DNA from 2 places in the Promicromonospora sp. NPDC052451 genome. Region 2 is predicted to be linked to the other one. Evidence: predicted binding sites of a transcription regulator. Region 2 holds the regulator's gene; the other holds the start of a gene.
What was found. The regulator LexA, encoded in region 2, represses DNA repair genes until DNA is damaged. The targets are predictions, from matches to a motif close to TCGAACANNTGTTCGA.

Region 1: the regulator LexA is predicted to act here: its motif matches at 4,056-4,071, upstream of ACIG47_RS08720 (DUF222 domain-containing protein).

The regions. Positions count from the first base shown of each region.
Region 1 is NZ_JBIUAP010000004.1:150,989-166,519, forward strand. It holds gene ACIG47_RS08695 (helix-turn-helix domain-containing protein) at 1-133, shown strand, start outside; gene ACIG47_RS08700 (VOC family protein) at 130-516, shown strand; gene ACIG47_RS08705 (dihydrofolate reductase family protein) at 563-1,153, shown strand; gene ACIG47_RS08710 (aminotransferase class IV) at 1,167-2,015, shown strand; tRNA gene ACIG47_RS08715 (tRNA-Val) at 2,098-2,169, shown strand; gene ACIG47_RS08720 (DUF222 domain-containing protein) at 2,232-3,953, opposite strand; gene ACIG47_RS08725 (class I SAM-dependent methyltransferase) at 4,319-5,023, shown strand; gene ACIG47_RS08730 (alkaline phosphatase D family protein) at 5,057-6,604, opposite strand; gene ACIG47_RS08735 (beta-1,3-glucanase family protein) at 6,799-8,484, shown strand; gene ACIG47_RS08740 (protein-tyrosine phosphatase family protein) at 8,595-9,071, shown strand; gene gap (type I glyceraldehyde-3-phosphate dehydrogenase) at 9,075-10,073, opposite strand; gene ACIG47_RS08750 (GlxA family transcriptional regulator) at 10,215-11,171, opposite strand; gene ACIG47_RS08755 (SDR family NAD(P)-dependent oxidoreductase) at 11,198-12,226, opposite strand; gene ACIG47_RS08760 (AraC family transcriptional regulator) at 12,301-13,239, shown strand; gene ACIG47_RS08765 (sialidase family protein) at 13,345-14,547, shown strand; gene ACIG47_RS08770 (DUF1361 domain-containing protein) at 14,570-15,286, opposite strand; gene ACIG47_RS08775 (AbgT family transporter) at 15,348-15,531, opposite strand, start outside.
Region 2 is NZ_JBIUAP010000010.1:7,398-22,928, reverse strand. It holds gene ACIG47_RS17830 (hypothetical protein) at 1-397, opposite strand, end outside; gene ACIG47_RS17825 (sensor histidine kinase) at 544-1,755, shown strand; gene ACIG47_RS17820 (response regulator) at 1,752-2,411, shown strand; gene ACIG47_RS17815 (L-rhamnose mutarotase) at 2,530-2,862, opposite strand; gene ACIG47_RS17810 (hypothetical protein) at 2,871-2,999, opposite strand; gene ACIG47_RS17805 (hypothetical protein) at 3,201-3,983, shown strand; gene ACIG47_RS17800 (DUF5302 domain-containing protein) at 4,081-4,293, opposite strand; gene nrdR (transcriptional regulator NrdR) at 4,409-4,879, opposite strand; gene ACIG47_RS17790 (LysM peptidoglycan-binding domain-containing protein) at 4,999-5,427, opposite strand; gene lexA (transcriptional repressor LexA) at 5,619-6,434, shown strand; gene ACIG47_RS17780 (L-lactate dehydrogenase) at 6,551-7,540, opposite strand; gene ACIG47_RS17775 (ATP-dependent DNA helicase) at 7,550-9,655, opposite strand; gene ACIG47_RS17770 (carbohydrate ABC transporter permease) at 9,678-10,565, opposite strand; gene ACIG47_RS17765 (carbohydrate ABC transporter permease) at 10,567-11,538, opposite strand; gene ACIG47_RS17760 (ABC transporter substrate-binding protein) at 11,555-12,925, opposite strand; gene ACIG47_RS17755 (glycoside hydrolase family 13 protein) at 12,997-14,649, opposite strand; gene ACIG47_RS17750 (LacI family DNA-binding transcriptional regulator) at 14,703-15,531, opposite strand, start outside.

The DNA of each region.
Region 1 (15,531 bases), on a different contig from region 2:
GACCCGCGAGTGGGTGGCCCTGGGCGGCTGCACGCCGTCCACGTGGCTGCGCGAGGAGCTCCCGTTCGTTCAAGACGTCGCCGACCCGTCCGGGGCATCGTGGGAGACACCTGACCGAGGAGGAGAACGATGAGCACCGGACTGTGGGTGACCCTGACCTACCGCGACGCCGACGCGGCCCTGACCTGGCTCAAGGCCGTCGGCTTCACCGAGACCGCCGTCTACCGGGACGACGCCGACCCCACCGTGGTCCACCACGCCGAGCTGGGCTGGCCGCAGGGCGGCGGCGTCATGCTCGGCACGCACCGGCCACGCCCCCGGTGGCCGGACCAGACCGGGACGGGCTCGGCCTACGCCGTCACGGACGACGTCGACGGCGCCCACGCGGCCGCCCTCGCCGCCGGCGGGACCAGCCTGAGCGAACCTGCCGACCAGGACTACGGCGGGCGGTCCTGCGTGGTCCGCGACCCCGAGGGCAACCTGTGGAGCTTCGGGAGCTACCGCGGCGAGGGCTGATCCCGCTCACCGATGAGTTCCGGCAGCCGCCGCCGTCAGACCGGGCATGGGAATCGTGAAAGCAGACATGGCAGTCTCGCTCGACGGCTACTCCGCCGGGCACGACCAGAGCCTGGAGCACCCGTTCGGCCCGCTGGCAGGCGAACGCCTGCACACCTGGATGTTCGAGCACGGCGACGCGCACCAGGCCGAGGTGGACGCCATCGTGGGCGCCGGCGCGTACATCATGGGGCGCAACATGTTCACCCCGGGCCGCGGCGACTGGGACCCGGACTGGACGGGCTGGTGGGGCGAGAACCCGCCGTACCACGGGCCCGTCTTCGTCCTGACCCACCACGCGCGCGAGCCGATCCCGATGGAGGGCGGCACCACCTTCCACTTCGTCACCGACGGCATCGAGAGCGCGCTCGCCCAGGCACGGGAGGCTGCGGGCGACCGCGACATCTCCATCACGGGCGGTGCCACCACCCTGAACGAGTACCTCGCCGCCGGGCACGTGGACGAGCTGCGCCTGCACGTGGTGCCGTTCACGCTCGGTTCCGGCACCCGCGTGTTCGACGGCGTGCCGCCCATCGAGTTCTCGTCCACCAACGTGCGGCACACGCCCGAGGTCACGCACGTCACCCTGCGCCGGTGACACACTGGGCGCCATGACGGTCATCTGGGCAGAGGGGCGCATGGTCGCGCCCGGTGAGGCCGCGCTCAGCGCGGTCGACCACGGCATCACAGTCGGCGACGGCGTGTTCGAGACCTGCGCGGTGCTCGACGGGCAGGCGTTCGCCCTGACCAGGCACCTCGCGCGCCTGGAACGTTCGGCGGCAGGCATGGGCATGGCGACGCTCGACCTGGGCAAGGTGCGCGACGGCGTCGACGCGGTCCTGTCGGCATCCCCCGACGCCGGCCGCCTGCGCATCACCGTGACCGACGGCATCGGGCCGCTCGGCTCGGGGCGCACGGACGGGCCGCAGACGGTCGTCGTGGCGGCGACGCCCGCCGTCGTCGTGCCGACGGGCCGCGCCGCGCGGGCCCCCTGGACCCGCAACGAGAACAGCGCGGTCGCCGGCCTGAAGACGACGTCGTACGCCGAGAACGTCGTGGCGCTCGCGGACGCGATCAAGAAGGGCGCCGACGAGTCGGTGCTCGCCAACACCCAGGGCGACCTGTGCGAGGGCACGGGGTCCAACGTGTTCGTCGAGATCGACGGCGAGCTGGTCACTCCCCCGCTGTCGGTGGGCTGCCTCGCGGGCATCACGCGCGAGCTGCTGCTGGAGTGGGGCGCCGAGGCGGGCCTGCCGGTCCGCGAGGCGAAGGACGGCGAGCTGCCGTTCTCCGTGCTGGACCGGGTGGCCGCCGGGGAGGCCCGGATGCTGCTGACCGGATCGGTGCGCAACGTGCAGCCGACGGTGTGGCTGGACGGCGTGGACCTGGAGATCGGCGAGCTGTCGGCGGCTGCGCGCGACCTGTTCGAGCGGAACATGCGGGAGCGGATCGACCCCTGAGGCGACCTGGCGATTTGGATTTCGCATCCGCGCTCGAAGCAGGCTAATATCGTCCACGCACGCCCCAAGGGGTGAGCAGCACGGGCGATTGGCGCAGTGGTAGCGCGCTTCGTTCACACCGAAGAGGTCACTGGTTCGAACCCAGTATCGCCCACCGTGTCGAAGGGCCCTCCGGCTCAGCGGAAACGCTGAGCCGGAGGGCTTTTTGCATGCCTCTCAGGTGGGGTGGGTCCAGGTGAGGTCGGGTCTCCGTGTTCGTGCGCGGGCTCGACCAGGTGGCCCGTGTGTCGGGCGTGGTGGGCTTGGTCGGTAAGCAATCGCTCCCCGGTCGCGGGGGGTGTGGCAGCCGATCGTGTAGCGGCTGCGTGGGGTGCGGCCGGGTGCGGGGCCAGGCATGCCCACGGCTGGGGTCCAGCCCGGGATCGTGGTGCCACCTGCGGCCTGGGACGCGTCGGTGGCCGATGCCGCGCCGCGAGGCATCGGCGTGCCGCCCGGCCGGGGCGCGACATCAGGTTGGGCCGCACCACCGGGTCGGCGCGTGGTACCGAGCTCGGGCGCGTCACCTTGCGATCCGCCGTTCGTCCTCCTGCCGCTGGCCCGGACCGGTGTCGGTGGCATGGGTGCCACCGAGACGTGCGTGTGCCCGGTCGGGGTCCTGGTCTCTACCGCGTGGCGTCCGTCGTGCTGGGTGGGTTTCTGTATCCAGCCGGGTGCCTGCTTGGCGTGGTTGCACCGGGCGCACAGGCCTTGCCCGTTGTCCAGGCTCGTCTCACCACCCTCAATGTGGGGGGTGATGTGGTCCAGGTGGCGGATCGGTGCGTCACACCACGCCGTGGCGCAGATGCCCTGCCCCCGGGCGCGTAGCAAGCCCGCCAGGCCTCGGGGGTGGAACCGGGAGGTGGACGTCGCAGCCAGCAGACGACCGGACGGGTCGACGTAGATGCTGCGCAACCACGCCGCGTTCGTGTCGATCGCGTGGGCTGCGAGGTTGCGGGCCACCGGCGCCGGGACCACACCCGCACCCACCGGGACACCCTCGGTGATCACACCAGGCTGGGTGCCACCGGCCAGGAGCGTGTCGTCGGAGACGAGGAGGTTGATCGTCACCGGCACGTCCGCGGCCTGACCGGGTTCACGCCCGGTGACCCGCTCGATCAGAGTGTCGGCCATGATCTGACCGGTCCCCCTCTCGTCCCCACCCGTCTTCGTGGCCTCGGCGTGGTGCTTGAGGTGGGCGTAGGCCTGCACACCCTGCCCCATCGGCACCAGAGCGGTCAGGTAGACCATCAGGTCCGGGGCCGGGCGGATCGAGACCCGCCGCTGCGATACCGCACGAGCGTTGCGGTTCACGCACGCGTGCACATCCAGGCTCGCGGCGAGCTCCTTGATCCGGGCCACCAACCGCCGCGTCCCCATCCGTACCAAAGCATCCAGGTGTGCGGGGCCGCAGACCTGCTCGTCGATCAGAGCACGGTGCTCCACCGACAGGTGCGACGTCTCCCGCACCAACAGGGTGGCCCGCCACTGCGAGAGGATCCCCGTCTGCAACGCCGCGAACGTGTGGGGCATCTGCGTGACCCACACCCGGGACGTGGACACGAACCCGGACCCCGCGTGCGGGGACACCCGTAGCGCGGCACCCACCTGGCACGACACACCACGACCCCGACGCTCCACCCGAACACCCTGCCGGGCCTCCTCAGCCCTGGTGGCCTCGTCCAGGGCGACCACCAGGCGGGCCTGCGTCGCGGTCACCGCAGCCTTCACCGCCTCCAACTCACCCAGCAGATCCACCCACTCGCCCTGGACCTCCCGCGAGACCAGGCCCGACCCGGACGTGTCAGAGGCACCCGGCAGAATCAATCCCGCCAGCGCCTCCCGCACAGCCCGAACATCAGCCACAGCACCGACACCACCAGCCACCCGCCCTCCGGACATCCCCGCACCACCGGGCAGCACACCACCGGGCAGCACCGACCCGACAGGCCCCTCGCCCGCCAGTCCCCGCACCTCACCCGATCGCGTCATACCACCAACCTATCGCACACATGTTCGCACTGCTCGTTGAACCGACCCGCTCTGCCACCAGCAGAAACCGGTCGACGCACCCTCGGAACCCGACAGCCGCCAGCCCCTCGCGGCCCACTCCACCGACCAGGTCAGACCCGAACCGGCCCCCACCACGGTGAACACCACCGGGAGGAACCTGGCTTACTTCGGAGAGACACCCGTCACAAGGCCTTCATGACGACGCGGCCCGCTAGCGTCAGCCGCAGCCACCGACCATCGAGCAGAGGGTTCCGATGAAGGCCGACCACTACGACGAGTTCGCCGCGAGCTACGACGCCGAGAACTCCGGCAGCCTGCTCAACGCCTGGTACGAACGGCCGGCCATGGTCCGCCTGGCGGGCGACGTGCGCGGCCGCAAGGTCCTCGACGCCGGCTGCGGGTCCGGGCCGCTGTCGGCCGCGCTGCGCGACCGCGGCGCCGAGATGTCCGGCCTCGACGGCAGCCCCGCGATGATCGAGCTCGCCCGCCGCCGGCTCGGCGACGACGTGCCGCTGACCGTCGCGGACCTCACGCAGCCCCTGCCCTACGCGGACGGCACCTTCGACGACGTGGTCTCGTCCCTGGTGCTGCACTACTTCGAGGACTGGCACGGGCCGCTGACGGAGCTGCACCGGGTGCTCAAGCCCGGCGGGCGCCTCATTCTCTCGGTCAACCACCCGCTCGTGCGTCCCTTCTTCGCGCCGGAGGAGGACTACTTCGCCGTCCGGGAGTTCTCCGAGGAGTACGAGTTCGCGGGTCAACCCGGGACCCTGACGTACTGGCACCGCCCGCTGCACTCGATGACTGACGAGTTCTCGGCCGCCGGGTTCCGCATCGCGACCGTCGCCGAGCCGCCGCCGGCCCCGGACACACCGGCCGAGCTCCTCACGCCACGCATCGCGAGCGGGGAGCGGACCGCCTTCGTGTCCTTCATCTTCTTCGTCCTCGAGGCCTGCTGAGGCACCGCGCGCCGGGGAACGAGCCGGCCGTCGTCAGCCCTCGCCCCGCCCGCTCCCCCGCGCCGGGTCCAGCGTCGTCGTCCACAGCGAGCGCCCCGCCTGGTCCCGCAGGTCGACGCGGAGCCGGCCGGTGTCCCCCTCGATGTTCACCTCGCCGAAGTGCTGGAAGCCCTCCAGCGGTGAGGTGTTGGCGCGCGGCGGCGCGCTGACGAACGCCTGCCGGGGGCCGAACGTGGGATCCAGCGTGTTCGGCCCGAATGCGCCGGCGTGCAGCGGCCCCGACACGAACTCCCAGAACGGGTCGAACCCCTCGAACGCGGCCCACTGGGGCGAGTAGTGGATCGCGGCGGAGTAGTGCACGTCGGCGGTGAGCCAGACGGTGTTGCGCACGCGGCGGCGCTTGATCTCCTGCAGCACCCACGCGAGCTCCGCCTCCCGGCCGTTCGGCACGCCCGGCAGCCCGTTGGCGACGGCCTCGATCCTGTCGCCGTCGGGCACCACGATGCCGATGGGCATGTCCGAGGCGATGACCTTCCACGTGGCGCGGGAGCGGTCGAGCTCCTCGACGAGCCAGCGGGCCTGGCGGGCGCCGAGGATGCGCTCCGGCGTCGTCCCCGTGGAGTTCGGGTCGCGGTAGCTGCGCATGTCGAGCACGAAGACGTCGAGCAGGGGGCCGTGGGACACCTTGCGGTAGACGCGGCCGTCGACGGCGTCCTGCCGGCGCACCGGCTGCCACTCGTGGAAGGCGCGGAACCCGCGCGCGGCCAGCACGTCGACGCGCCGCTCCGTGTAGCGGTCGTCCTGGAGCACCTCGCCCGGGTACCAGTTGTTCGTGACCTCGTGGTCGTCCCACTGCACGAGCTGGGGCACCTGCGCGGCGAAGCGGCGGACGTTCTCGTCCAGCAGGTTGTAGGCGAACTGGCCGCGGTACTCGGCCAGCGTCTCGGCGACCTTGGACTTCTCCGGCGTGACGACGTTGCGCCAGACGCGGCCGTCGGGCAGCGTCACAGTCTCCTGGAGGGGGCCGTCGGCGTAGACGGTGTCGCCGCTGTGCAGGAAGAAGTCGGGGGTGCGGGCGGCCATCGCGTCGTAGATGGTCATGCCGCCGATGTCCGGGTTGATGCCCCAGCCCTGCCCGACGACGTCGCCCGACCAGACGAACCGCACGTCGCTGCGGTCCCGGGGCACGGTGCGGAACCGGCCGGTCAGCGCCTGGCTGTCGGCCCGGCCGTCCAGGTCCTGCGCCACGACGCGGTAGTGCACCTCCTGCCCGCCGGGCAGGCCGGTCAGGCGTACCTCGCCGGTGCCGTCCGTCTCGGGCGTCAGCAGCGGTCCGCGCACGCGGACCACGCGCCGGAAGTCCGGGTCGCGGGAGATCTCGACGAACATCCGTGCGGGCCGGTCGGCGCGCGTCCACACGACGGCGCCGTCGGCGCGCGGGTCGCCGAGCTGCACGCCGTGCGTGAGCACCGGACGTCCTGACCGGGCGAACGCCGGCGCGGACGGCAGCAGGAGCCCGGCGGCCGCCAGGCCGGTGGCGCCGAGGAGGGTGCGACGGTTCAGCTCAGGTCCCGGGTTCATGCTGCCGTTCTAGTGGCGCTAGGAGACGGCCGGGTGACCGTGCCCCGACACCGCGGTGAACAGGACGCGCAACGAGAGCACCGGGTGAATTCGACGGCAGATCGGTGACCTTGTCAGGATTCCTCACTAATATCCGTTCTGCTGACATCCCAGTAAGTACGACGACGTACTCGACGGAACGCGAGGAGATCTCCATGTCACGTACCGAGGCAAGGTCCCAGGCACGACCCCGCACCGGAAGGCCCAGGCTCCGCGCACTGCTGAACACCGTCGCGGCACTCGGCGTGCTCGCCGTCACCGCGAGCGCCCTCGTTGTCGCCCAGCCGCAGGCCGCCTCGGCCGTACCGGCCACGATCCCGCTGACCATCACCAACGACTCCGGGCGCGGTGACCAGGTCTTCGTGTACGTGCTGGGCGACCCGGGCACCGGCCGGCTGGGCTGGGCCGACGCGTCCGGCACGTTCCACGCCTGGCCCACCGTCGGCGGTACGCCCGTGGACGCCCCCGACGCCTCGATCGCCGGTCCGGCGAACGGCCAGTCGAAGACCATCCAGCTCCCGAAGATGTCGGGGCGCGTGTACTTCTCCTACGGCAGCAAGCTGTCCTTCAAGGTGGTCAACGACGGCCGCCTGGTGCAGCCCGCCGTGCAGAACCCGAGCGACCCCAACCGGAACAAGCTGTTCTCCTGGACCGAGTTCACGCTCAACGACGGCGGCCTGTGGATCAACAGCACCCAGGTCGACTTCCTCTCCGCGCCCTACCAGACCGGCCTGCGCAAGGCCGACGGCACGGTGCTCAGCACCGGCATGCTCAAGCCCGACGGCTACCAGAACGTGGTCAACGCGCTGGAGGCCACGCCAGGCTGGAACAACCTCGAGCAGCGCGCACCGGACGGGTCGCTCCTGCGGGTCCTGGCACCCAGCCACGCCATCGGCACGGGGCAGCTCGACCCCAACGTCCTGTCGTCGTACGTGGACCAGGTGTGGGCCAAGTACACGAACGAGAACCTCACCGTGGCGCCCTACTCCTACGACCCCGCCACGGTGTTCACCGGCCGGGTGGTGAACGGCGTCATGCGCTTCACCAACGCCTCGGGCGCGTACGTGACCGAGTTCCGCAAGCCGTCGAGCGACTCGATCTTCGGCTGCTACAACGACCTGGCGGCCCCCAACAACGACATCGGTGCCATCGCCCGCACCCTGTGCGCGGGCTTCCACCGCTCCACGCTGCTGACCCGCACCACGCAGCCGGGCACCAGCACGTCGGGTTTCTACGAGGCGTCGGTCACCGACTACTACTCCAAGTTCATCCACCAGCAGATGGCCAACGGCAAGGCCTACGGGTTCGCGTTCGACGACGTGCTGGCGCAGGAGTCGCTGGTCCACGACGGCAACCCGACCGCGGCCTACATCCAGCTCGACCCGTTCTCCGGCACGGCCAGCCCGATCGACGGATCGGACGGCGGCGGGGGCGACGGCGGCACCTCGCCGCTGCCGTCGGGCACGGGGCCGGTGCGCGCCGCCAACGGCATGTGCGTCGACGTGCCCTGGGCCGACTCGTTCGACGGCAACCCGCTGCAGATCGTGAACTGCAGCGGCAACGCCGCCCAGACCTGGACCCGGTCGGGCTCCACGCTCGGCGCACTCGGCCGGTGCGCGGACGTGTCGGGCGGCGGCACGGCCGACGGCACCGTCGTGCAGCTCTGGACGTGCAACGGCACGAGGGCGCAGAGCTGGACATACCAGTCCGCCACCCGCGCGCTCGTCAACCCGCAGTCGGGCAAGTGCCTGACCACCGTCGGCGGCACCCCGCAGCACGACGGCCAGCGCCTGGAGATCCGCACCTGCTCGGGCGCGGAGGCGCAGCGCTGGACCTTCTGACACCTCTCGCGCCGACGTCGGCCCGTTGCCTCGAGATCGGTCCCCCGAAGGACCGTTCTCAAGGCAACGGACCGACCTCGCCCGAAGACCTCACCCACTAGCCTGAGCCCATGGACAGCACAGCCGGCGAGCAGCAGGAGCTCCGCCGCTGGAACCTGACCGACGGCGTCGTCGAGCTGCCCGACGGGCGACGGGTCCGGGGCACCGGGCTGCGCCTGCCACGCGGGGACGTGCCCGCCCCGGACTTCGCCGTCTACCTGCGCGGCAAGGACCCCCGGGTCGAGGGCTGGGAGTACCGCTGGGTCCGCTGGCGGGACTTCCGCCTCCCGGACTCGACCGACGACGCCCTCGCCGCCCTGCGCGAGGCCCACACCAGGGCCGCGACCGAGCGCGTCGAGATCGCCTGCGGCGGAGGTGTCGGCCGGACGGGCACGGCGCTCGCGGTCCTGGCGACCCTGAGCGGCGTGGCGCCGACCGACGCGGTGGCGTGGGTCCGCGCCCACTACCGCCGGCGCGCGGTGGAGACCCGGGGGCAGCGGCGGTGGGTCGAGCAGACCGGGACCGCCGTCCGCCCCCGTGACCGGTAGGCGTCAGCCGCGGGCCAGGAGCTCCAGCGTGTCGATCACGCGGTTCGAGAAGCCCCACTCGTTGTCGTACCAGGCCACGACCTTGACGTGCCGGCCCTCGACCCGGACCAGGGCCGCGTCGAAGATGGCCGACGCCGCCTCGCCCGTGATGTCGCTGGAGACCAGCGGCTCGTCGGAGTAGTCGAGGATGCCGGCCAGCGGACCGTCGGCGGCGGCGCGGTACGCGGCGAGCACCTCGTCGCGGGTGACCTCGCGGGCGACCGTGGTGTTCAGCTCCACGAGAGAGCCGACCGGCACGGGCACGCGGATCGAGTCGCCCGACAGCTTGCCGTCCAGGCCCGGGAGCACCAGCCCGATCGCCTTGGCCGCGCCGGTGGTGGTGGGCGCGATGTTGACGGCGGCGGCGCGGGCACGACGCCAGTCGCGGTGCGGCCCGTCCTGGAGGTTCTGCTCCTGGGTGTAGGCGTGCACGGTGGTCATGAAGCCGTGCTCGATGCCCGCCAGGTCGTCCAGCACGGAGGCGAGCGGCGCCAGGGCGTTGGTGGTGCACGACGCGTTCGACACGATCGTGTGCGCTGCCGGGTCGTAGGCGTCGGTGTTCACACCGTAGGCGAGCGTGACGTCGGCGCCGGCCGACGGGGCGCTGACCAGCACCTTCCGGGCCCCGGCGTCGAGGTGGGCACGGGCGGCGTCGGCGGCGGTGAACCGGCCGGTGGACTCCAGCACGATGTCGACGCCGAGCTCCGCCCACGGCAGCTTGCCCGGCTCGCGCTCGGCGAGCACCGTGATGCGGCGGCCGTCGACGACGAGCTCGTCGCCGTCGACCTCGACGGGACGGCCGAGCCGGCCGAGCGAGCTGTCGTACTTGAGCAGGTGCGCGAGGGCGTCGGGGGCGGTGAGGTCGTTGACGGCGACCACCTCGAGCGTGCTGTCACGCTCCAGCAGGGCGCGCAGGGAGTTGCGGCCGATGCGACCGAAGCCGTTGATGGCGATGCGGGTCATGGGTGTCGTTTCCTTTCGTCGCACCCATGCTCCGTCGCGCGCGGGCGGCCCGAAAGCGGCTCGATCGCCCCGGTGCGCAAGGATCCCGCCAGACACTTCGCCACCACCCGCAAGGATCCCGCCACCCCCCGTGCCGGCCGCTCACGCCGAGAAGGTGTGCCGGTACTCCGTGGGCGATGTGCCCAGGATCCGGTGGAAGTGCAGGCGCAGGTTCGCCGCGGTGCCGAGCCCCACCCGGTGCGCGATCTGCTCCACGCCCAGGTCGCTGCGTTCCAGCAGCTCCCGGGCCAGGTCCACGCGCGCCCGCAGCACCCACTGCATCGGCGTGTAGCCGGTGTCCTGGACGAACCGCCGCGAGAACGTGCGCGCCGAGACCCGGGCGTTGGCGGCGAGCGTCTCCAGCGTCAGCGGTTCGGCCAGGTGCTCCAGCGCCCACGCGCGCGTCTCGGCGAACAGGTCGCCGAGCGGTTCGGGCACGCTGCGGGGCACGTACTGCGCCTGTCCCCCGCTGCGGTACGGCGCTGCCACCAGCCGCCGGGCCACGTGGTTGGACAGCCCCACGCCGTGGTCACGCCGCACCAGGTGCAGGCACAGGTCGATCCCCGAGGCGGCACCCGCCGAGGTCAGCACGCCGCCCTCGTCCACGAACAGCACGTTCTCGTCGACCTGCACGCGCGGGTACCGCTCGCGCAGCGCCCGGGTGTAGTGCCAGTGGGTGGTGGCACGCCGGCCGTCCAGCAGCCCGGTCGCCGCGAGCGCGAACGCGCCGGTCGAGATCGCCGCCAGCCGCGCCCCGCGCGCGTGCGCGGCGCGGAGCGCGTCGACGACCACGGCCGGCGGGTCGGCGTCCGCGGGCGTGCGGTACCCGGGGACGAAGACGGTGTCGGCGCGCTCCAGCGCGGCCAGCCCCTCGGCGACGTGGTACGAGAGGCCGTCGCCGCCGGTCACCAGGCCCGGCGCCGCCCCGCACACGCGCACCTCGTAGGGCATGCTCGGCCGGTTGGAGAACACCTGCGCGGGGATGCCGACGTCGAGCGGCTTGGCGCCCTCCAGCACGAGCACCGCGATCTGGTGGTTCTTGCGCGGGACAGCACTCACGCGAGCGATCCTAGGCGGGGCGCCGGCTACCGGCCCAGCAGCTCCTCGCTGAGGGTCCACAGCCGCCGCGCCGACCCCGGGTCGATCGCGTGCGGCACCACCGTGGCGGGCGGGTTCTGCTCCGTGGCGAAGTCGATGTCCTGGGGCTCGGGGTCCAGGGGCGAGACGTCGTTGTCCTTGAGGTAGACGCCGCCGATCCCGGCCAGCAGCGGGCTCGTGGCCGCGAACACGCTCGTGCTCGCCCCCTGCTGGACCGTCTTCTTCTCGTTGTCCGGGTCGACGACGGGTTCGCCTGCCTCGTCGACCAGCCCCATGGCCCGCCGGGCGTCGTGGTCCAGCCACGGGGTGCGCTGCTCGCCCTCGGCGAGCCACGGGCCCAGGTTGGTGGTCATGACGATGCCGGGGTGCACCGCGTACCCGCGGATCCCGTCGGCGGCCCAGCGCCGGTCGAGCTCGACCGCGAAGAGCACGTTCGCGGTCTTGGACTGGCCGTAGGCGAGCATGCCCATCTCGTCGTAGCCCGCCGTGAAGTGCGGGTCGTCCCACCGGATGCCGGACAAGCGGTGCCCGCCCGAGGTCAGGTTGACCACCCGGGCGCCGTGCGCGGCGCGCAGCGCGGGCAGCAGGCCGAGGGTGAGCTGGAAGTGCCCCAGGTGGTTCGTCGCGAACTGGGACTCGTAGCCGCGTGCGTCGCGCACCAGCGGCCCCGCCATGATGCCCGCGTTGTTGATCAGCACGTGCAGCGGCCGGCCGGAGCCCAGGTACCAGGCGGCGAACGCGTCGACCGACGCCGGGTCCATGAGGTCCAGCCTCCCGGTGTCGACGCGCGGGATGCCGGCGAGCTGCTCGGCGGCCCGCTCGGGGTTGCGCGCCGCGACGGTGACGGAGGCCCCGGCGGCGGCGAGCGCCCGGGTGGTCTCGCGTCCGATGCCGTTGTGCCCGCCGGTGACGACGACGTTCGTGCCGGTCAGGTCGATCCCGGCCAGCACGTCGTCGGCCGTGGAGGCCGGGGTGAAGCCGGTGCCGAGGGGGTGCTGCTGGTGTGTTGTCTGCATGGTCACCACCCTGCCTGCGCGCAGGCGGACTCTGAATACTTGTCAGTGCGTATTTCTTGCGCGAGAGTACGGAGGTGATCGAGGACCAGCTCTCCGCCGTGTTCGACCTCGTCGAGGTGCGCGGCGTCGTGTCGGGCGGGTTCGCCGTGCACGGGCCGTGGGTCTCGCGCGCCGAGATCGAGGGCATCAAGTTCTTCGCGGTGGTCAGCGGTCGCGCCCGCCTGAGCACCGACGGCGCCGGACCCGTCGCGCTGGGGCCCGGCGACGTCGCCGTCCTGAACGGGCGGACGTGGCTGCGGGCCGAGGGCGGCACGGGTGACGGGCCGCCCCGCGAGGTCGTGCCGGACGCCGACTTCGCCACCCTCCCGCCGCCGGGGTCCGCGGGCGCCGCGCGCGACGTCGTCATCGGCGGCCATGTCGACCTCGACCCCGCCGGGCACGCGCTGCTGAGCCAGGCGCTCCCGCCGCTGGCCCACGTGCGCGGGTCCGGTGTGGCCGCGACCAACCTGCGCGGCACCCTGCACCGGCTGTACGTCGAGGTGACCGGGGACCGGGTCGGCACGGCCTTCGCCGTCCGGCAGCACGGGCAGCTCCTGCTGCTGGAGGTGCTGCGGGCCTACATCGAGCAGACGGCGGACGAGGCCGCGGGTGACCCGGCCGGACCGCCCGCGGGCTGGCTGCGGCTGCTGGCGGACGACCGGCTGCGCCCCGCCGTCGGCCTCATGCACGCCGACCCGGCCCGGGCGTGGGGCCTGACGGAGCTGTCCCGCGCCGCCGCGATGTCGCGGACGTCGTTCGCGCAGCGGTTCCGCGCCGTGGCGGGGATCCCGCCCGTCGCGTACCTGAACCGGTGGCGCATGCTGCTCGCCCGGCGCGCCCTGCGGCACCAGGACGTCCGCGTCGGCGCACTGGCTGCCGAGCTCGGCTACGCGTCGGAGAGCGCGTTCAGCACCGCGTTCAAGCGGGAGGTGGGTGTGTCCCCGCTGCGGTACCGCACCCGGGTCCGGGCGTGATCCCGCCAGGGGTGGTGCAACGTTGACTCAAGCGCGGGTCCGTCACTACCGTGGCCGCCGAGATCAGTGTCGATCAGATCAGTGCCGATCAGAGAGGTACCACCCATGGTCGTACGACGTTTCCTCCGGCCCGCGCTCACCGTCCTGGCGCTCGCCGCGCTCACCCTGACCGCCGCGGTCGTCCCGGCCACGGCCACAGGGACCGCCGCGCCACCACCCGGCGGGGCGGTGAACGGCACCCGGCTGATGGACGGGGCGGCCCTCTACCCGCGCGCGATCCGGCTGGAGCACTCGGGCGCGGCCGACGGCACGATCATCGCGAGCGTGGTCACGTTCGAGGGCGACGTGGGCCACGGCGCGATCTTCGCCAGCACCGACGACGGCCGCACCTTCGACCGGGTCGGCACCGTCTCCGACCCCGGCGCGGCGCAGGGCCTGTGCTGCTCGACCCTGTTCGAGCTGCCGCGCCAGGTGGGCGACCTCCCGGCGGGCACGCTGCTGTGGTCGGCGTCCGTGGGCCAGCAGCAGGACGAGGCCACCCGCCGCATGACGCTGCCGGTCTGGGCCAGCCGCGACCAGGGCCGCACCTGGGAGCACGTCTCGACGGCCGCGACGGCCGCAGGGACGAAGGGCCTGTGGGAGCCGGAGTTCGCCGTGACCCCGGACGGCGACCTGGTGCTGTACGTCTCCGACGAGAACCAGCAGCCCACGCACAGCCAGACGCTCGTGCAGACCATCTCGGCCGACGGGCGCACCTGGGGGCCGCTGGAGAACGTGGTGGCCGCCGCCGACCCCGCGCTGCGGCCCGGGATGCCGGTCGTGCGCACCCTGCCGAACGGCACGTACCTCATGAGCTACGAGATCTGCGGCCCGGGGCAGGACTGCCGCCACTACGTACGGCGCTCCCCGGACGGCACGAGCTGGGGCGACCCGGCCCAGCTCGGCCACCGGGTGGCCACCGCCGACGGCACCCACTTCCGGCACGCCCCGACCGTGAGCTGGTACGACGACGGCACGCCCGACGGGCGGCTGCTCGCCGTCGGCCAGATGCTCTACGGGGCGGGCGGCGCGGTGCTGCCCGGCAACGGTTCCACGATCATGACGAACGAGGCCGCGCCCGAGTCACCGTGGACGACGGCCGCCGCGCCGGTCGCGATCCTCGACCCGTGGAACAACTACTGCCCCAACTACAGCTCCAGCCTGCTGCCGCTGCCCGAGCGTGACGAGGTGCTGGAGCTGGCGACCGGCTACGAGTCCGAGGGCGGCGCCTGCACCACGTACTTCGCGGTCGCCGGCCTGCCGGACTGACGACGGGCCGGACGCCTCGGGCTCACCGGCTCACGGCGGCCACGAGCACCATCACGGGGGCGACGATCAGCAGGTACAGCACCCCGAGGAACAGCGCGTGCACGACGACGAACCCCCCGAGCGCCCGCAGGTTCGCCGGCACCCTCAGGTGCCCGGCGAGCTTGCGGGCGAACGAGGCCGGGTGCAGCAGGTCCCAGGTGTTGAACCGCACGTAGCGCCCGAGGTAGATCCCCACGCTCACCAGCACGAGCGTGACCCCGACCAGCAGCCAGGAGTCGGGGTGCCGGTAGGGGTCGTCGTCGTTGGGCCGCACGATCATGATGTAGGCGAGCTGCACCAGCAGCACGTTCGACAGCGTGTTCAGCACCCCGGACAGGGCCAGGGCGAGCACCATCACGATGTCGTACCACAGCGGCGCCGGGTCGTCGGTGGGCCGCCGGTGGGAGAAGTTCAGCTCGGTCACCAGGTAGGCCGCGTTGGGCAGCAGCAGCACCCACACCACGAGCACCACGGCGATCACCGTGAGCAGGAGCGCCTGGCTCGGCACGAAGGCCATGACCGCGAGCATCAGGGCCAGCCCGATGCCGAGCACCACGGCGGGCGCGACGGACAGCCCCACGTTGAGCACCATCGGCCAGTACACCGGCAGCCGGAACAGCGGTGCCCGCAGGAACACCAGGGCCAGTGCGAAGACGTTGAGCAGGACCAGGCCCAGGGGCAGCAGCAGGATCGCGTTCATCACCGCTCATCCTCGCCGTGGCCCCGCCGCCGCGCGCGACGGGGCCACGAGCCGGGCCCGGTCACCGCACGGGCGCACCCGGCCCGAGCGGGATGCCGAGTCCCCACCAGGCGAAGAACAGCAGCGTCCAGGCGAGCGTCATGCACACGGCCAGCGGCAGCGTGTACGAGGCCAGGGTGCCGATGCCGGCGTCCTTGCGGTACCGCTGCAGGAACCCCAGCGCCATGACGAAGTACGGGCTCATC
Region 2 (15,531 bases):
CGTCGTCGATGCTCAGCTCCCACGGCCCTGCCCGATCGACGCGCAGCGTCCCGCCGTACACCCCGGGTTCCGGGCCCAGCTCGACCCGTGCCGTGCTCGGGGTCTCGCCCGCGATGGTCACGGCGAGGTCCAGCACGCCCGCGGGCGAACCTGCGTGGGTGACGACGTCGACGCGCAGCGGAGCCGGCGGGGCCGCCGCACGCCGGACGATCACCGTCAGGTCGCGCTCGCCCAGGGACTGGGCGACCTGGAGGTCGGACCCGACGTTCCCGCCGTCCGCCTGTGCCGGGGCGGTACCGGTCCCCGTCACGAGGACGGTCGCGAGCACCGTCACCGGCAGGGCCGCCGACAACATCCTGGCGAGCGTCCGCAGAGCCTTCTTCGCGGTCTTCTTCACGAGGTGGAACCTAGGGATCACCGGGGCGCCCGTTCGTCCCCCCGGCCGGTAGTTCTCGTCCCCCGCAGGAGGGACCCGGGGCCACCGGACGGGGGGACGTCACGCGCGCCGCCATGGGGGATGATCGCTGCCGGGGAGGGAGGACCATGCGCACCACACGTGAGTCGCTGCAGTGGCAGACCTGGGTCGTCGCGGGCCTGTGCATGGTCGTCGACGGCGCGGACACGCTGCTGAACGGCGGCCTGGGCGGCGGCGGTGGCGTCGTGCTGATCGTCGCCGTGCTCCTCGTGGACGCGACCCTCGCGACGCCCGCCCGGTACTCGGGGTGGGTCGCGGCCCTGCACTCGGTGTTCTGGGTGGTCGCGACCATGGCCTCGGGCGTGAACCCCGGGGACGACGGCGGCATGCTGGTCGCCGGCTACCGGGCCGGTGCCTGGCTGCGTGGCCTGCCCGCCGTCGGGGCGCTGCTGGCGCTGGCCTCCTGCACCGTCGCCACGGGGCTGCTCACCGGGAGCTCCGTGGACGCGGCGTCCGTCGTCGAGCTGATCAAGGTGGCCGTGCTGCCGTGGCTCGTCGGCCGCTACACCTCGGCCCGGCGTGCCTACCTGGCCACGCTGGAGCAGCAGGAGGAGCGCGAGCGTCGGGACGCCCAGGAGGCGGTGCGGGCGGCGGTCGCGGAGGAGCGCAGCGCGATCGCCCGCGACCTGCACGACGTGATCGTGCACCACGTGTCCGCGATCTCGATGCACGCCGGGGCGGTACGTCTGCGGTTGAGCGCGGCGACGGCCGGCGCGTCGGGCGCGGTCCCGACGGCGCTGGAGGGGCTGCGGTCCGTGGAGACCTCGAGCAGGGCGGCGATGGTCGACCTGCGCCACCTGCTGGACGTGCTGCACGGCACGCTGCCCGACGGCGCCCGCCAGCCGGGCCTGGACAACCTGGAGGAGCTGTTCGACGGGGTCCGCAAGGCCGGGATGCCGGCCGCGCTGCACGTCCTGGGGTCGCCCCGCGAGATCCCGCAGTCGCTCGACGTGGCCCTGTACCGGGTGGTGCAGGAGATGCTGACGAACGCGCTCCGGCACGGCGACGCCTCCGGGGTCGAGGTGACCCTGACCTACGGTGACGCCGGGCTCGCGGTCGTCGCCGACAACCGGGTGGGGGCCGACGCCCGCCCTGCGGGCTCCGGTTCCGGACGGGGCCTGGCCGGGATCCGCCAGCGCGTCGGCGTGTTCGGCGGCCGCGCCGAGCACGGGCTGCGGCCCGACGGCACGACCTGGCGCACCACGGCGGTCTTCCCCCTGACCGAGGACCCGGGGCCGCAGCCCCGGGCCGGCGCCGGCCTGGAGGCGGGACGGACGTGACTGCCGCCGCCCTGCGAGTGTTCCTCGCCGACGACCACGCCATGCTGCGCTCGGGCATGCGGGCCATCATCGAGACCCAGCCCGACCTGGAGTGCGTGGGCGAGGCCGCCGACGGCCGGGCGGCGGTCGCCGAGATCGCCCGCATCCGGCCCGACGTCGCCGTGCTGGACATCCGGATGCCGAAGCTGGACGGGCTGGACGCCACGAGGCTGATCGTGGCCGACCCCGCGAACCGCACCAAGGTGCTGGTGCTGACCACTCATGACAGCGACGAGTACGTGTACCGGGCGCTGACCGCCGGCGCGAGCGGCTTCCTGCTCAAGAGCCTCCCCCCGGAGGAGCTGATCTCCGCGATCCGTGTCGCCTCCCGCGGGGACGCCCTGATCGACCCGTCCGTCACCCAGCGCCTCATCGCCCGGTTCGCCGCCGGCATCGCTCCGGCGCAGGTGCCACCCGAGGTGGCACGGCTGACGCCGCGCGAGCGCGAGGTGCTGCACCTGGTGGCCGCCGCGCACAGCAACGCGGAGATCGCTGCCCGGCTCTACGTCGGCGAGGAGACCGTCAAGACGCACGTCTCACGCATCCTGACCAAGCTCGGCCTGCGCGACCGGGTGCACGCCGTCGCCTACGCCCACCGGCACGGCCTCACGGGCTGAGCTCCCGGCCGGCGCACCGCCGGCTCGGGCGCCGAGGGCCCGCTCGTCGGCGAGACCCCGCGCCGCCAGGTCCCGCCAGAGGGCCACAGGTGCAGGTGGGCACCGACGAGGTGGCGCGTCATGGCAGGTGCCACACCTCCTGCATCTCCCGCCACCGGTCGCCGGGGGCCGCACCGGTGCCGAACGGCGTCTGGCACGGGTCGGTGTGCGTCCACCACTCCTGGGTCACCGGGTCCTGCGCGATCCGGGCCATGTCCGCCTCGTGGTCCTCACCGGTGTACTCGTAGTAGGCGAACAGCGTGTTCTCCAGCACGAAGATCGTGTAGTTGTGCACGTTGCAGGCCTGGAGCGTCGCCTCGACCTGCGGCCACACGGCGGCGTGCAGGCGCAGGTACTCCTCGCGCTTCTCCGGGACGACGTCGACGACGAGCCCGTGTCTCTCCACAGCCATCTCGGCGGTCACTCCTTCGTCCCGGCGGCGGTCACGCCCGCCACCGGGAATCGTCGTGGGAACAGGAAGATCAGCGGCACGGGTGCCACCGACAGGAGGGTAGCGAGCGCCGGCGCGGGCAGCTCGACCGTCGTCACGCCGGCGGCCGTGGGGTCGGGCTGCGCACGTTCCGCAGCCTCTCGGCCAGGCCGGCCCGTGCGGGCAGGGTGGGCGACCCTGGCTCGCCCGACCTTCGTCCCGAACAGGACGGACCAAGGCAGTGGATCGGCCGGACGATCGGCTCTGCCACCCGGGGCCGGCCGGCTGGTGTGCTGGTGCCGGGCAGTAGGAGGGTGGTCATGCACGGCAGCGCGCGCAATGCCGTCGGCGCGAACCGACGCCGGCCGGATCGACACTATCGCCACCGGTGGATCCTGGCGGTCTCCGTGGGCGAAGGCGTCGGTTTCACGCTCGCCGCATCCCTGGCGATCCTCGGCACCGTCGCCGGGATCGACGGTGCGGGCAGGCTGGCTCTCGCGATGGTCGGTGGGGCCCTGGAGGGTGCAGCGCTCGCGAGCGGGCAGTACCTCGGGATGCGCGCGCGGCGCCCTGCCGCAGGGCGATGGATCGGCGCCACGGCACTTGCGGCGGCACTCGCGTGGTTGCTCGGGATGACGCCGAGCACGGTCGGCGTCGACCTCGGCGAACCGGTCACGTTGATCGCTCTCGGGTTCGGCGGGGTCGTGCTGCTCGTCGCCATCCCTGCCGCGCAGTGGCTGGTGCCGGCACGACCAGGCACACTCCGCTGGGTTCCCGTGAATGCCGGCGCATGGTCGGTCGCGATCCTCTGGACCTTTGCCCCGTCTCCGTTCATCGACGAACACAGCCCGGTCGCGGTGGTCGCTGCCCTCTACGTGCTGGCCGGGGTGCTGATGGCCGTCACCTTCGCGTCGCTCACCGCAGGCGTCGCAGGGTCGCTCTTCGTTCCCGGCACGACGCACGAGGCTGCCCGGGAGGCCGGGCGAGAGCCTGGCGACCGAGGTGCGCCCGGCACGTCGGCGGCCGGGTCCGGCGGCGGCACCGACCACGCCTCGGCCGGCACTCGTGGACAGCCGTCAGCCCCCACGCGACGGCTTCCGTGACGTCTCCGTTGCATCGTCGTCCGCGCGGTCCTGCCCGGGTACGACAAAGGCCGCCGACCTGGTCGTTGACCAGATCAGCGGCCCCCGCCACCTCGTCTCAGCCGCTCTTGCGCCGGAACATCTTCTGCACGGGACCGGTCGTCTCCGACCCGTGCACCGCGCCTGTGTTCACGTCACCCGCCGACGTACGCTGCCGGGCCGCGTTCTTGCGGTCGAGCGCTTCCTTGAAGCGCGCCTTCGCGTCCGAGCTCGGCGCGGTCGGGGTCGTGGGCTCCTGCGCCTGGTCGGCAGTGGGCTTCTCGTCCGTCACACCGATCACCTCCTTGAGTTTCGGGGGTCCCTCGATCGGGTCCGTCGTCCGGCCCCAGCCTGCACCACACCCAGCCCAGGTGCCAGCGCATTTCACGACGCAGGCCGCAGCCGGCTCAGGCCTGCGCGGCCGTCCGTTCCGCGCGCTCGGCGCGCAGCGACGTGATGGCGCTCTCGAAGTCCTCCAGCGAGTCGAAGGACTGGTAGACGCTCGCGAACCGGAGGTACGCCACCTCGTCGAGCTCGCGCAGCGGCCCGAGGATGGCGAGGCCCACCTCGTAGGCGTCGATCTCCGCGCTGCCGTTGCTCCGCAGGGTCTCCTCGACGCGCTGGGCCAGGATCGCGAGGTCGTCGTCGCTGACGGGACGGCCCTGGCAGGCCTTGCGCACGCCCGCCGCCACCTTGTCGCGGCTGAAGGGCTCGGTGGCCCCCGACCGCTTCACCACCGACAGGCTGGCGGTCTCGACCGTCGTGAACCGCCGGTTGCAGTTCGGGCACTGCCGCCGGCGCCTGATCGACAGGCCGTCGTCGGCGGTCCGTGAGTCCACCACGCGCGAGTCAGCGTGGCGACAGAACGGGCAGTGCATGCTCACTCCTGCGTGGTCGACCACGGACCGGAGACCTCCGGTCGCGCCCCGACCGTAAGCGGGCAAACCACCGCCATGCAACATCGCCGCAACATTTGACGGCGAACCGTGTCCCCGGGTCACTCCTCGGGAAGAAGAAGGAGCTGACCCACCCGGACGCTACCGGACGACATCTCGTTCAGCTCCTGGAGCCGAGCCACCGCGTCCCGGACGTCCTCGCCCGGCCGGACCACCTCCTGCGCGTATCCCCAGAGGGTCTCCCCCGGCTGGACCGCGTGCACCCGCACCTCGACGGGTTCACCCGGCGCGCTGGCCACCGCCGTGGCACCCCAGGTGGCCATCGGCGCCACGAGCAGCATGGCCAGCAGCACGAGCACCACGCGGCCGCGCCGCGTGATCCGCAGCCCGGCCAGGCCGAGCCGCTCCGCGACCGTGCGCGACGGCGCCTGCGCGTGGGGCCGGACCACGACCGGCCCGATCGGCCGCACCGGCGCGTAGGTCTCGGTGTACGCCGGGGTGTACTGCCGCAACGGGATCACGTCCCCCATGGCCCCTCCTCGAAGAGCGAGTCGAACCTCTGTCCGCCATACACGCGTTCGTCGAACGCACGTACCATTGTGTAGCACGAGACACCGGCCGTGTCGAGACACGCTCGAACATTCGTTTGAGCCGAGCCGCTTTGTGACCTAGAGTGGGTCCCGCAGAGGAGAACATTTGTCGGAACGGGAGGGGCACGGGTATGACGGGACGGGACGAGACCAGCGACACGAGAGCCGTCGACACGGCGCTCTCCGGCGTCGCCACGCTGGACGCGCCGGGCGACGAGGCGGTCGCCGACGTGCACGCGATCTCGCCGACAGACCGCCTCACCGAGCGCCAGCGCCTCGTGCTCGACACGATCCGGCAGTCCTTCGAGACGCGCGGCTACCCGCCGTCGATGCGTGAGATCGGTGAGGCCGTCGGCCTCGCGAGCCCGTCCAGCGTCAAGCACCAGCTCCAGATGCTGGAGAAGAAGGGCTTCCTGCGCCGCGACCCCAACCGGCCGCGCGCCATGGAGCTCGTCGAGCCGCTCGCCGAGCAGGTGGACAAGCCCTCGCGCGGGGAGATCCACTGGCCCGAGCCGCGGCGCAGCGGCCAGATCCACTGGGGCAGCTCGGTGCCGGACGACGCCGGCACCCCGCCGCCGTCGTACGTGCCGCTCGTCGGCCGCATCGCGGCCGGTGGCCCGATCCTCGCCGAGCAGGTCGTCGAGGACGTCTTCCCGCTCCCCCGCCAGCTCGTGGGCGACGGTGAGCTGTTCCTCCTCAAGGTCGCGGGCGACTCGATGGTCGACGCCGCGATCTGCGACGGGGACTGGGTCGTGGTGCGTCGGCAGAACGTGGCCGAGCAGGGCGAGATCGTCGCCGCCATGATCGACGGTGAGGCCACGGTCAAGACGTTCAAGCAGGCCGGCGGCCACGTGTTCCTGCTGCCGCAGAACCCGGCCTACGAGCCCATCCCGGGTGACGAGGCGCAGATCCTGGGCCGCGTCGTCGCGGTGCTGCGCAGCCTCTAGGCGCCCGCGGCGGAGCGCAGAGCGCCCGTCCGCGATCCGACCGGTTCGACCCCCGCGGTCGAAGCCACCGGGTCGCGGGCGGGCGCTCCGCCATCACCGGCGGTGCGCGGCCAGGCTCAGAACCCGAAGCGCCGCAGCACCCCGCGCACGCTCTCGGCGGACGCCCGCAGTCCCGTCAGCTCCTCGTCCGACAGCGGCACGCGCACCGTGCCCGCGACCCCGCGGCGGTCCACGAGCGAGGGAACCGACAGGCACACGTCGCCGATCCCGTGGTAGTCGTCCAGCAGGGACGACACCGGCATGATCCGGCCCTCGTCCTTGAGCACCGCCTCGATGATCCGGGTGGCTGCGAGGCCGACGGCGTAGTTGGTGGCACCCTTGCCCGCGATGATCCGGTAGGCCGAGTCCACGACCTCACGGTGCACCTCGGCCCGCACCGCGGCGTCCAGCGGCGGGTGGCCGGCCAGGGGCTCCCACTCCAGCAGCGGTACCCCGCCGATCGAGGCGGAGCTCCACAGCGCGATCTCCGAGTCTCCGTGCTCCCCCGCGATGTACGCGTGCACGTTGGCGACCGCCACCCCGCAGCGTTCGGCGAGCCCCGCCCGCAGCCGCGACGAGTCGAGCACGGTGCCGCTGCCGAACATCTGCTCGCGGGGCAGTCCCGAGATCTGGAGTGCCGCGTACGTGACCACGTCCACGGGGTTGGTCACCATCAGGTAGGTCGCGTCGGGCGCGACCTCCACCAGTGGCGGCAGGATCTGGCGCATCAGGCCGATCGTTCCCTCGGCGAGGTCGAGCCGGGTCTGCCCCGGCTTCTGCTTCGCCCCGGCCGTGACGACCACGACGTCCGCGTCCGCGCAGACGGCCACGTCGTCCGAGCCGATCACGTGGGCCTGGGAGGTGAACATGAGCCCGTGCCGCAGGTCGAGCACCTCGGCCTCGACCTTGGCCCGGTTCACGTCGTGCAGCGCGATGGTGCGCGCCGAGCCACGGGTGAGCGCGGCGAAGGCCAGTGTGGAGCCGACCGCCCCCGCCCCGACGATCGCGAGCTTCGTGGTCCGGGCTGCGGGGGTTCGGTCGGCTGGGACGTCCGAGATGGCTGCCATGCGCCTAGGTTAGGTGTCCAGCCTGGCCAGCGCGGCGCGGACGAGCGCCGGATCGGTCGTGGGCCAGAACCCGGGCATCGACCGGGTGAGGAACGACGCGTAGCGCGCGGTGGCGAGCCGCGGGTCGAGCACCGCCACCACGCCCCGGTCCTCCGTGCTCCGTACGAGGCGCCCCGCACCCTGCGCGAGCAGCAGCGCCGCATGCTGGGCCGAGACCGCCATGAACCCGTTGCCGCCCGCCTGCTCCACGGCGCGGGCGCGGGCCGCCTTGACCGGGTCGTCGGGGCGCGGGAACGGGATGCGGTCGATGAGCACGAGCTGGCACGACGGGCCCGGCACGTCGACGCCCTGCCACAGGGACAGCGTGCCGAACAGGCACGTCGCCGGGTCCTGCGCGAACTCGCGCACCAGCGTGGGCAGCTGGTCGTCCCCCTGCGCCAGGATCGGCACGTCGAGCCGCTCCCGCATCGCCTCCGCCGCCGCGTTCGCCGCGCGCCGCGACGAGAACAGACCGAGCGTGCGACCCCCCGCCGCCGTGATGAGCTCCGCGATCTCGTCGAGCTGCGCCTCCGTGGTGGGTTCCCGGCCCGGCGCCGGCAGGTGCCGGGCGATGTACAGGATGCCCTGCCGCGGGTAGTCGAACGGGCTGCCCGCATCGAACCCGTGCCACGGCGGCGCGTCCTCGCCCTTGAGCCCGAGCGTGCCGGCCACCGCGTCGAACGTGCCGCCCAGGGCCAGGGTGGCCGACGTGAACACGCCGGTCGACTCCCCCAGCAGGTGGGTACGGATCAGGCCCGCCACGTGCAGCGGGGCAGCGTGCAGGCGGGTCACGTTGTCGCCGAAGCCGCCCCAGCCGTTGTCCGGGCGCGAGCACCACAGGACGTCGGACGTCGTGTCCTGGGCGGCCATCCGCTCGGCCGTCTCGAACAGCTGGAGCATGGCGCCCTGCGCCATCTTCAGGCCGGGATCGGGCTGGCCGGCGTCCTTGCCCTTGGCGCCCGCGGCGTCCGGTTTGAGGGCGCTCAGCACCTCGCGCGCGGCGTCGCGCACCGCGGCCACCGCCGTGCGCAGGTCGTCCGGCAGACCCTGGGGGAAGCGTTCGGCGGGTGCCGTCACCAGGAGCGTGCCGAGATCCTGTGCGGCCTTGTCCAGGGCCTCGGTGCTGGTCCCGGCGTTGCGGCGGGCGAGCCGCGCCGCGTTCTCGACCGACGCCATGGACAGGTCCACCGTGGCGGACGAGGTGACGCGGTCGGTGAGCTCGTGCGCCTCGTCGACCACGACCACGTCGTGCTCCGGGAGCACTCCCGGGCTGCCGGTGGCCGCGATGCCGAGCATCGCGTGGTTGGTGACCACCACGTCCGCCTCCCGGGCCGCGGCGCGCGCCTTGTCGGGAAAGCACTCGGCGAGCATGGGGCACTTGCCGCCCAGGCACTCCATGGCCGTGACGGACACCTGGCGCCAGGCCCGGTCCGGCACGCCGGGCACGAGGTCGTCGCGGTCGCCGGTGTCGGTCTCGCCCGCCCACTCGTGCAGGCGCCGCACGTGGTCGGCGAGCGTGGCGCCGTCGTCCCGGCGCCGGCCACGGGGTGCCTGACCGCCCGGTGCGTCCTCCGCCCGGGGATGCTCCTCCCCGCCCGGCAGGTCGAACAGCGTCGGCTCGTCGGCGGGGTAGCCGCCGCCCACCTTGTGCACGCACAGGTAGTTGTGCCACCCCTTGAGCAGCGCGATGCGCGGCTCGCGCGGCAGCAGCGGTGCCACCGCTTTCGCCACGAGCGGCAGGTCACGCGTGATGACCTGCCGCTGGAGCGCGAGGGTGGCCGTGGAGACGATGACCTTGCTCTGCGCCGCCACGGCGTGCCGTACGGCGGGCACCAGGTAGCCGAGCGACTTGCCCGTTCCGGTACCCGCCTGGACCAGCAGGTGCTCACCCTTCTCGATCGCCTCGCCGACCGCGACCGCCATGCGGTGCTGCCCTTCTCTGCGCCCGCCGCCGAGCTCCCCGACCGCGAGATCGAGGAGCTCCTCGACGTCGGGCACGTCCTGCGTGGCGGTACTGTCGGCGGGTGCGTCGGGAAGGCTGGTCACGCACTCGATCCTAGGCGGGGGCGGTGACATCCACCCCGCCTCGTCCACAGGCTCACCCCTTCACGGCGCCCCCCAGCCCGGCACCGCTGAGGAACAGCCGCTGGAACGCCAGGAACAGCGCGACGGGCAGCACCGTCGAGATCGCGAGCGCCGCCAGGAACACGTCGAGCTCCAGGTAGGGCGCGATGGCGGGCAGCCGCACGGACAGCGGCTGGTTGCCCGGGTCGGGCAGCACGAGCAGGGGCCAGAGGTAGTCCTTCCACGCCGCGATGACGGCGAACACCGAGACCACGCCGAGGATGGGCCGCGACATCGGCAGCACGATGCTCCACAGCAGCCGGAACGGCCCGGCGCCGTCCACGCGGGCGGCCTCGAAGACCTCACGCGGCAGGCCGTCGAAGAACCGTTTGACCAGCAGCACGTTGAACGCGCTGGCCCCCATGGGCAGCCAGACCGCCCAGAACGTGTTGAGCAGGCTGACGTGCACGAGCGGCACGTCGAGGATGGTCAGGTACAGCGGCACGAGCAGCACCACGGACGGCACGAACAGGGTGGCCAGGACGAGCCCCAGGATGACGTTGCCGTAGCGCGGGCGCAGCACCGACAGGACGTAGCCACCCGTGGTGGCCACCAGGAGCTGGAAGAACCAGGCCCCCACCGCCAGGATCAGCGTGTTGGCGAAGTAGTGGTCGATCTCGGCCCGGGTCCACGCGGTGGCGAGGTTGGCCCAGTCGATCCCGTTCGGGAAGAGCCCGAGCGGGTCGCGCAGCGTGTCCTGCGTGGGGGTGACGGCAGCCTTGGCGAGCCACAGGATGGGTCCGAGCCCCACGACCAGCAGCGCTGCCAGCAGGCCGCCCTGCAGCACGCCGAGGGTGGCCCGCACGCTCGGCCGTCGCCGGTCGTGGGCGGAGATGATGCCGCGTTCGGTCTCGACTGCCATCTCAGGAGCTCCAGGGTCGGGTCACGCGGAAGTAGACCGCCGACAGCACGGCCAGGACGGCCGCGAGCATGAGGCTCAGGGCGGTCGCAGCGCCGTAGTTGCCGCCGAGGCTGCTGCCGAACGCGTAGTCGTAGATCAGCATGAGGACGGTGAGGGTGGCGTTGTTGGGACCGCCGCCGGTGAACAGGAACGGCTCCAGGAACACCTGGGACGTGCCGATCACCTGGAGGATCAGCGTGATGAACAGGACGCCGCGCAGCTGCGGCAGCGTGACGTGCCAGACCTTGCGCCACACGCCGGCGCCGTCCACCTCGGCCGCCTCGTAGAGCTCGGTGCGCACGCCGACCAGCGCGGCGAGGTAGATGATGACGGTGCCTCCGGCGGCCGCCCAGGTGGCCTCCAGGACCAGCGACGGCATGGCCGTCCCGGCGTCCTGCAGCCACGGGTAGGGCCCGAGGCCGAACCAGCCCGCGACGGTGTTGAACACCCCGGTGGGCGAGGCGTCGTAGAAGAACTTCCACAGCAGCACGGCCACCACGGGCGGCACCACCACGGGCAGGTAGGCCAGCGCCGAGTACAGGCCGCGCATCCGCCGGACCTCGCTCATCAGCACCGCGGCGGCCAGGGGCACCGGGTAGCCGAACACGAGCGCGAGCAGCGCGAACCAGAGCGTGTTGGCCACGGCCTTGCCCAGCAGCGGGTCGGAGAGCACGAACACGAAGTTCTCCAGGCCCACGAACTCGGGCGCGGTGACGAGGTTGGTCTGCTGGAAGCTCATGACCAGCGCGCGGCCGATCGGGAACCAGGAGAAGACGCCGAACACGAGGATCATCGGCAGGGCGATGACCAGGGTGCTCAGGCCGCCGTCGCGCAGCCAGTCCCGGGGCGTGCGGCGGACGCGCCGGCCGGGCCGGGGCGACGACGGCGGGGTGTCCGCCGTCGTCGCCCGCAGAGGGCTGGACAGGGTGGTCATCTGGGTCGTCGCAGTCTCAGGCGCGGTCGAGCAGGTTCTGGACCTGCACCTGGGCGTCGGCGAGCAGCGCGTCGATGTCCGCGTTCTCGTCGGTGAGCACCGCCTGGACCACCGGGTCGAGCGCCGCGTAGACCTCCTGGGTCGCGACGGCGGGCTCCGGGATGACCGGCTGGTCGAACATCTGCTCCGTCATGGGCGCGAAGTTCTCCAGGGGCACGTTGACCAGGTCCTTGATCCAGCTCTGCTGCTCCTCGTAGGTCTCGCGGTCGAAGATCGGCAGGGCGGGGGCACCGACGGGCTGGTCGGTCTCGGCGGCCACCTCGGCCTCGGCCACGGCGGCGTCCTGGTCGGTCAGCTTGGAGATGTAGTAGAAGTCGATCCACTTCACGGCCGCGGCCTGCTCGGCCTCGGACGCCGCGGAGCTCACCGCGGCGAGCGTGCCGCCGCCGAGCGTGCCGGCATCGTCGCCCTCCAGGGGCAGCACGGTGACGCCGTACTCCTCGGGGTCCATCTGGTTCTGCGTGAACAGGTTGGGGTAGTTGGCGCCGCCCGAGACGTACATGCCGATCTTGCCCGCGGCGAAGTCCTGGTTGATGGTGCTCCAGTCGTACAGGAACGACGACCCCATGGAGTTGTCCTCCCAGCGCATGTCCCGCAGCATCTCCAGGGCCGCGACGGTGGCGTCGTTGTCCACGGTGGCCGTGGCCTCGTCGCCCTCCCCCTCGACCACGCGGCCGCCGAGCGCGTACGTCTCGGTGGTGAGGATCCAGCCGCCGGTGTTGCTCTGCGTCATGTGGGCGTAGCCGGCCTGGCCGGTCTCGTCCGCGATCTTCTTGGCGGCCTCCCGCACCTCGTCCCACGTGGTGGGCGGGTTGTCGGGGTCGAGCCCGGCCTCCTCGAAGAGCCGGCGGTTGTAGTGCAGGCCCTGGTTGTAGGCGGCGATCGGCACCGCCCACATGCCGCCGTCGGCGTCCTGGCCGGCCGCGGCGATGGTGGGGTTGAACTGGTCCGCGTACGGCAGCTCGGCCACCAGGTCGCTGACGTCGGCGATCTGACCCGCCTCGATGAGGGCTCGACCGTCGGTGAACGGGATCGGGAAGACGTCCGGCAGGGTGCCGCCCGCGAGCTCGGCCGCGAACGTGGTGCCCGACCAGGTGAACTCCTTGGTCTCCACCTGGATGTCCGGGTTGGCCTCCTCGAACTGGGCGATGCGCTCGTCGAACGCGTCGATGGCCGCCTGCTCCAGGCCGGCGTCGATGGAGACCTCGATGGTCACCGGGCCCGTCGGGTCGTCCGATGCCTCGGACTGCGACCCGCAGGCCGTGAGGGTGCCGGCCACGGACAGGACGCCGAGGGCGAACGCCGCGCGCTTTCGTGCTGACTTCATTGTCACTCCTTGGTCTGGTGCCGCAGGGGACGCGGCACGTCGGGGAAGGGGGGTCTGGGGAAGGAACGGGTTCAGGGCGCCGGGCGCAGCCAGACGGCGACGTCCGGCCCGACGACGCCGTCCGCCGGGCCGCTCGACAGCAGCACCGTCGCGCCGTCGGGCAGCGGGACGGGATCCGCCCCGAGGTTGACGACGCAGGCGAAGCCGGCGCCGCGCGTGAAGGCGAGCACGTCGTCGCCGAGGTCGAGCCAGGCGAGAGGCTCGGTGTGCAGCGCCGGGAGGTCGCGCCGCAGGTGCAGCGCCCGGCGGTAGAGGGAGAGCATCGAGCCGGGGTCGCCGGCCTGCGCCTCGACGGACCGGCCGGCCCAGTCGCCGGGCTGGGGCAGCCACGGCGCGGCTCCGCCGTCGGGGCCGAACCCGAGGCTGGGGCCCGTGCGGGTCCACGGCAGCGGTACGCGGCAGCCGTCCCGGCCCGGGTCCACGCCCTCGGACCGGAAGTGCATCGGGTCCTGGATCAGCTCGCGCGGCACGTCCGCCTCGGGCAGCCCGAGCTCGTCGCCCTGGTAGACGTACAGGGCGCCCGGCAGCGCGGCGACCAGCAGCGCGGCCGCCCGTGCCCGGCGGGTACCGAGGTCCAGGTCGGACGGCGTGCCGAAGCGCTTGGCGGCGAAGTCGAAGGACGAGTCCTCGCGGCCGTACCGGGTCACGGGCCGGGTGACGTCGTGGTTGGACAGCACCCACGTGGCGGGCGCCCCGACGGGCGCGTGCGCCTCCAGGGTGGTCCGGATCGACTCCCGCAGCTCCTTCGCGTCCCAGGGGCGGGCCATGAAGTCGAAGTTGAACGCCGTGTGCATCTCGTCCGGGCGCAGGTACTGCGCGAAGCGCTCGTGGTCCGCGAGCCACACCTCGCCCACCAGCACGCGAGGCTCCGCGTACTCGTCGGCGACGCGGCGCCAGCCGCGGTAGACGTCGTGGATCTCGTCGCGGTCCAGGTGCGGGTGCTCCCCCGGGCCGGGCGTGGCGGGCACCTCGGGCAGTGCCGGGTCCTTGACGATGAGCGCCGCCGAGTCGATGCGGATGCCGGCCGCGCCGCGGTCGAACCAGAACCGCAGCACGTCCTCGTGCTCCTGCCGCACGTCGGGGTGGTTCCAGTTCACGTCGGGCTGCTCGGGGGTGAACAGGTGCAGGTACCACTGGCCGGGCGTGCCGTCGGGGTTGGTCGTGCGGGTCCAGGTGTCGCCCTGGAAGCTCGAGACCCAGCGGGTCGGCATCTGGTCCCCGCCGGGTCCCTTGCCGTCGTGGAACCAGAACCTCTCGCGCTCCGGCGAGCCGGGGGCCGCCGCCAGCGCCGCACGGAACCACTCGTGCTCGGCGGAGACGTGGTTGGGCACCACGTCGACGATGGTCCGGATGCCCAGCTCGCGGGCCTCGGCGATCAGCGCCTCGGCGTCCTGGAGCGTGCCGAAGGCCGGGTCGATCGTCCGGTAGTCGCGCACGTCGTACCCGCCGTCGGCCAGCGGGGAGGCGTACCAGGGCGTGTACCAGACGGCGTCCACGCCCAGGTCGCGCAGGTACCCGAGCCGGGAGCGGACACCGGCGAGGTCCCCGGTGCCGTCACCGTTCCCGTCGGCGAAGCTGCGGGGGTAGATCTGGTAGATCACGGCGCTGCGCCACCAGTCGCCTGCTGCTGCGCGCGGTTCGGGCGCGCCGGACGTCGTCGTCATGCCGTGAACCGTAAATCACGTGACAACGACCGCGCAAGAACTCGACAGAAGGTTTATCGTTTTGCGACAGACTTCGCCCGCTCGTGCGCGGCCGCCGTCGACGCCCGGACGACGAGCTCCGGCTCGAAGAGCAGCTCGTCCCGCGGCACGTCGCTGCCGTCCACCAACGCCGCCAGCAGGTCGACAGCGGCCCGGCCCATGGGCTCGATCGGCTGCCGCACCGTGGTCAGCGCAGGGTCGGTGGAGTTCATCAGCGCGGAGTCGTCGAAGCCGACCACGGAGACGTCCGCCGGGCAGGACAGCCCCACGCGGCGCACCGCCCGGATGGCACCCAGCGCCAGCGGGTCGCTCGCGCAGACGATGGCGGTGGCGCCCCGCTCCACGAGCCGGTTCGCCGCGGCCTGGCCGCTCTCCAGGGAGTACTGCGAGTGGGCCACCAGGTCCGGGTCCAGCTCCAGGCCGTGGCGCTGCGCGAACCGCCGGGCCGCCGCCAGCTTGCGCTCCGACGGCACGTGGTCCGCAGGGCCCAGGAGCAGCGCGATCCGCTCGTGCCCCAGCGAGACCACGTGGCCCAGCGCCTGCTCGACGGCGACCAGGTCGTCGCACGCCACGCTCGGGAACGCGAGGTCCTCGATGGCCGCGTTGATGAGCACCACGGGCAGGCCGAGCTCCTCCAGGCGGCGGTAGTGGGCGTGGTCGGCCTGTCGCTCGGCGTAGAACCCGCCCGCGAAGATGACGCCCGAGACCTGCTGCGCCAGGAGCAGGTCGATGTACTCGGCCTCCGTGATGCCGCCCGCGGTACGGGTGCACAGCACGGGGGTGTACCCCTGCTGGGCCAGCGCACCGCCGATCACCTCGGCGAACGCGGGGAAGATCGGGTTC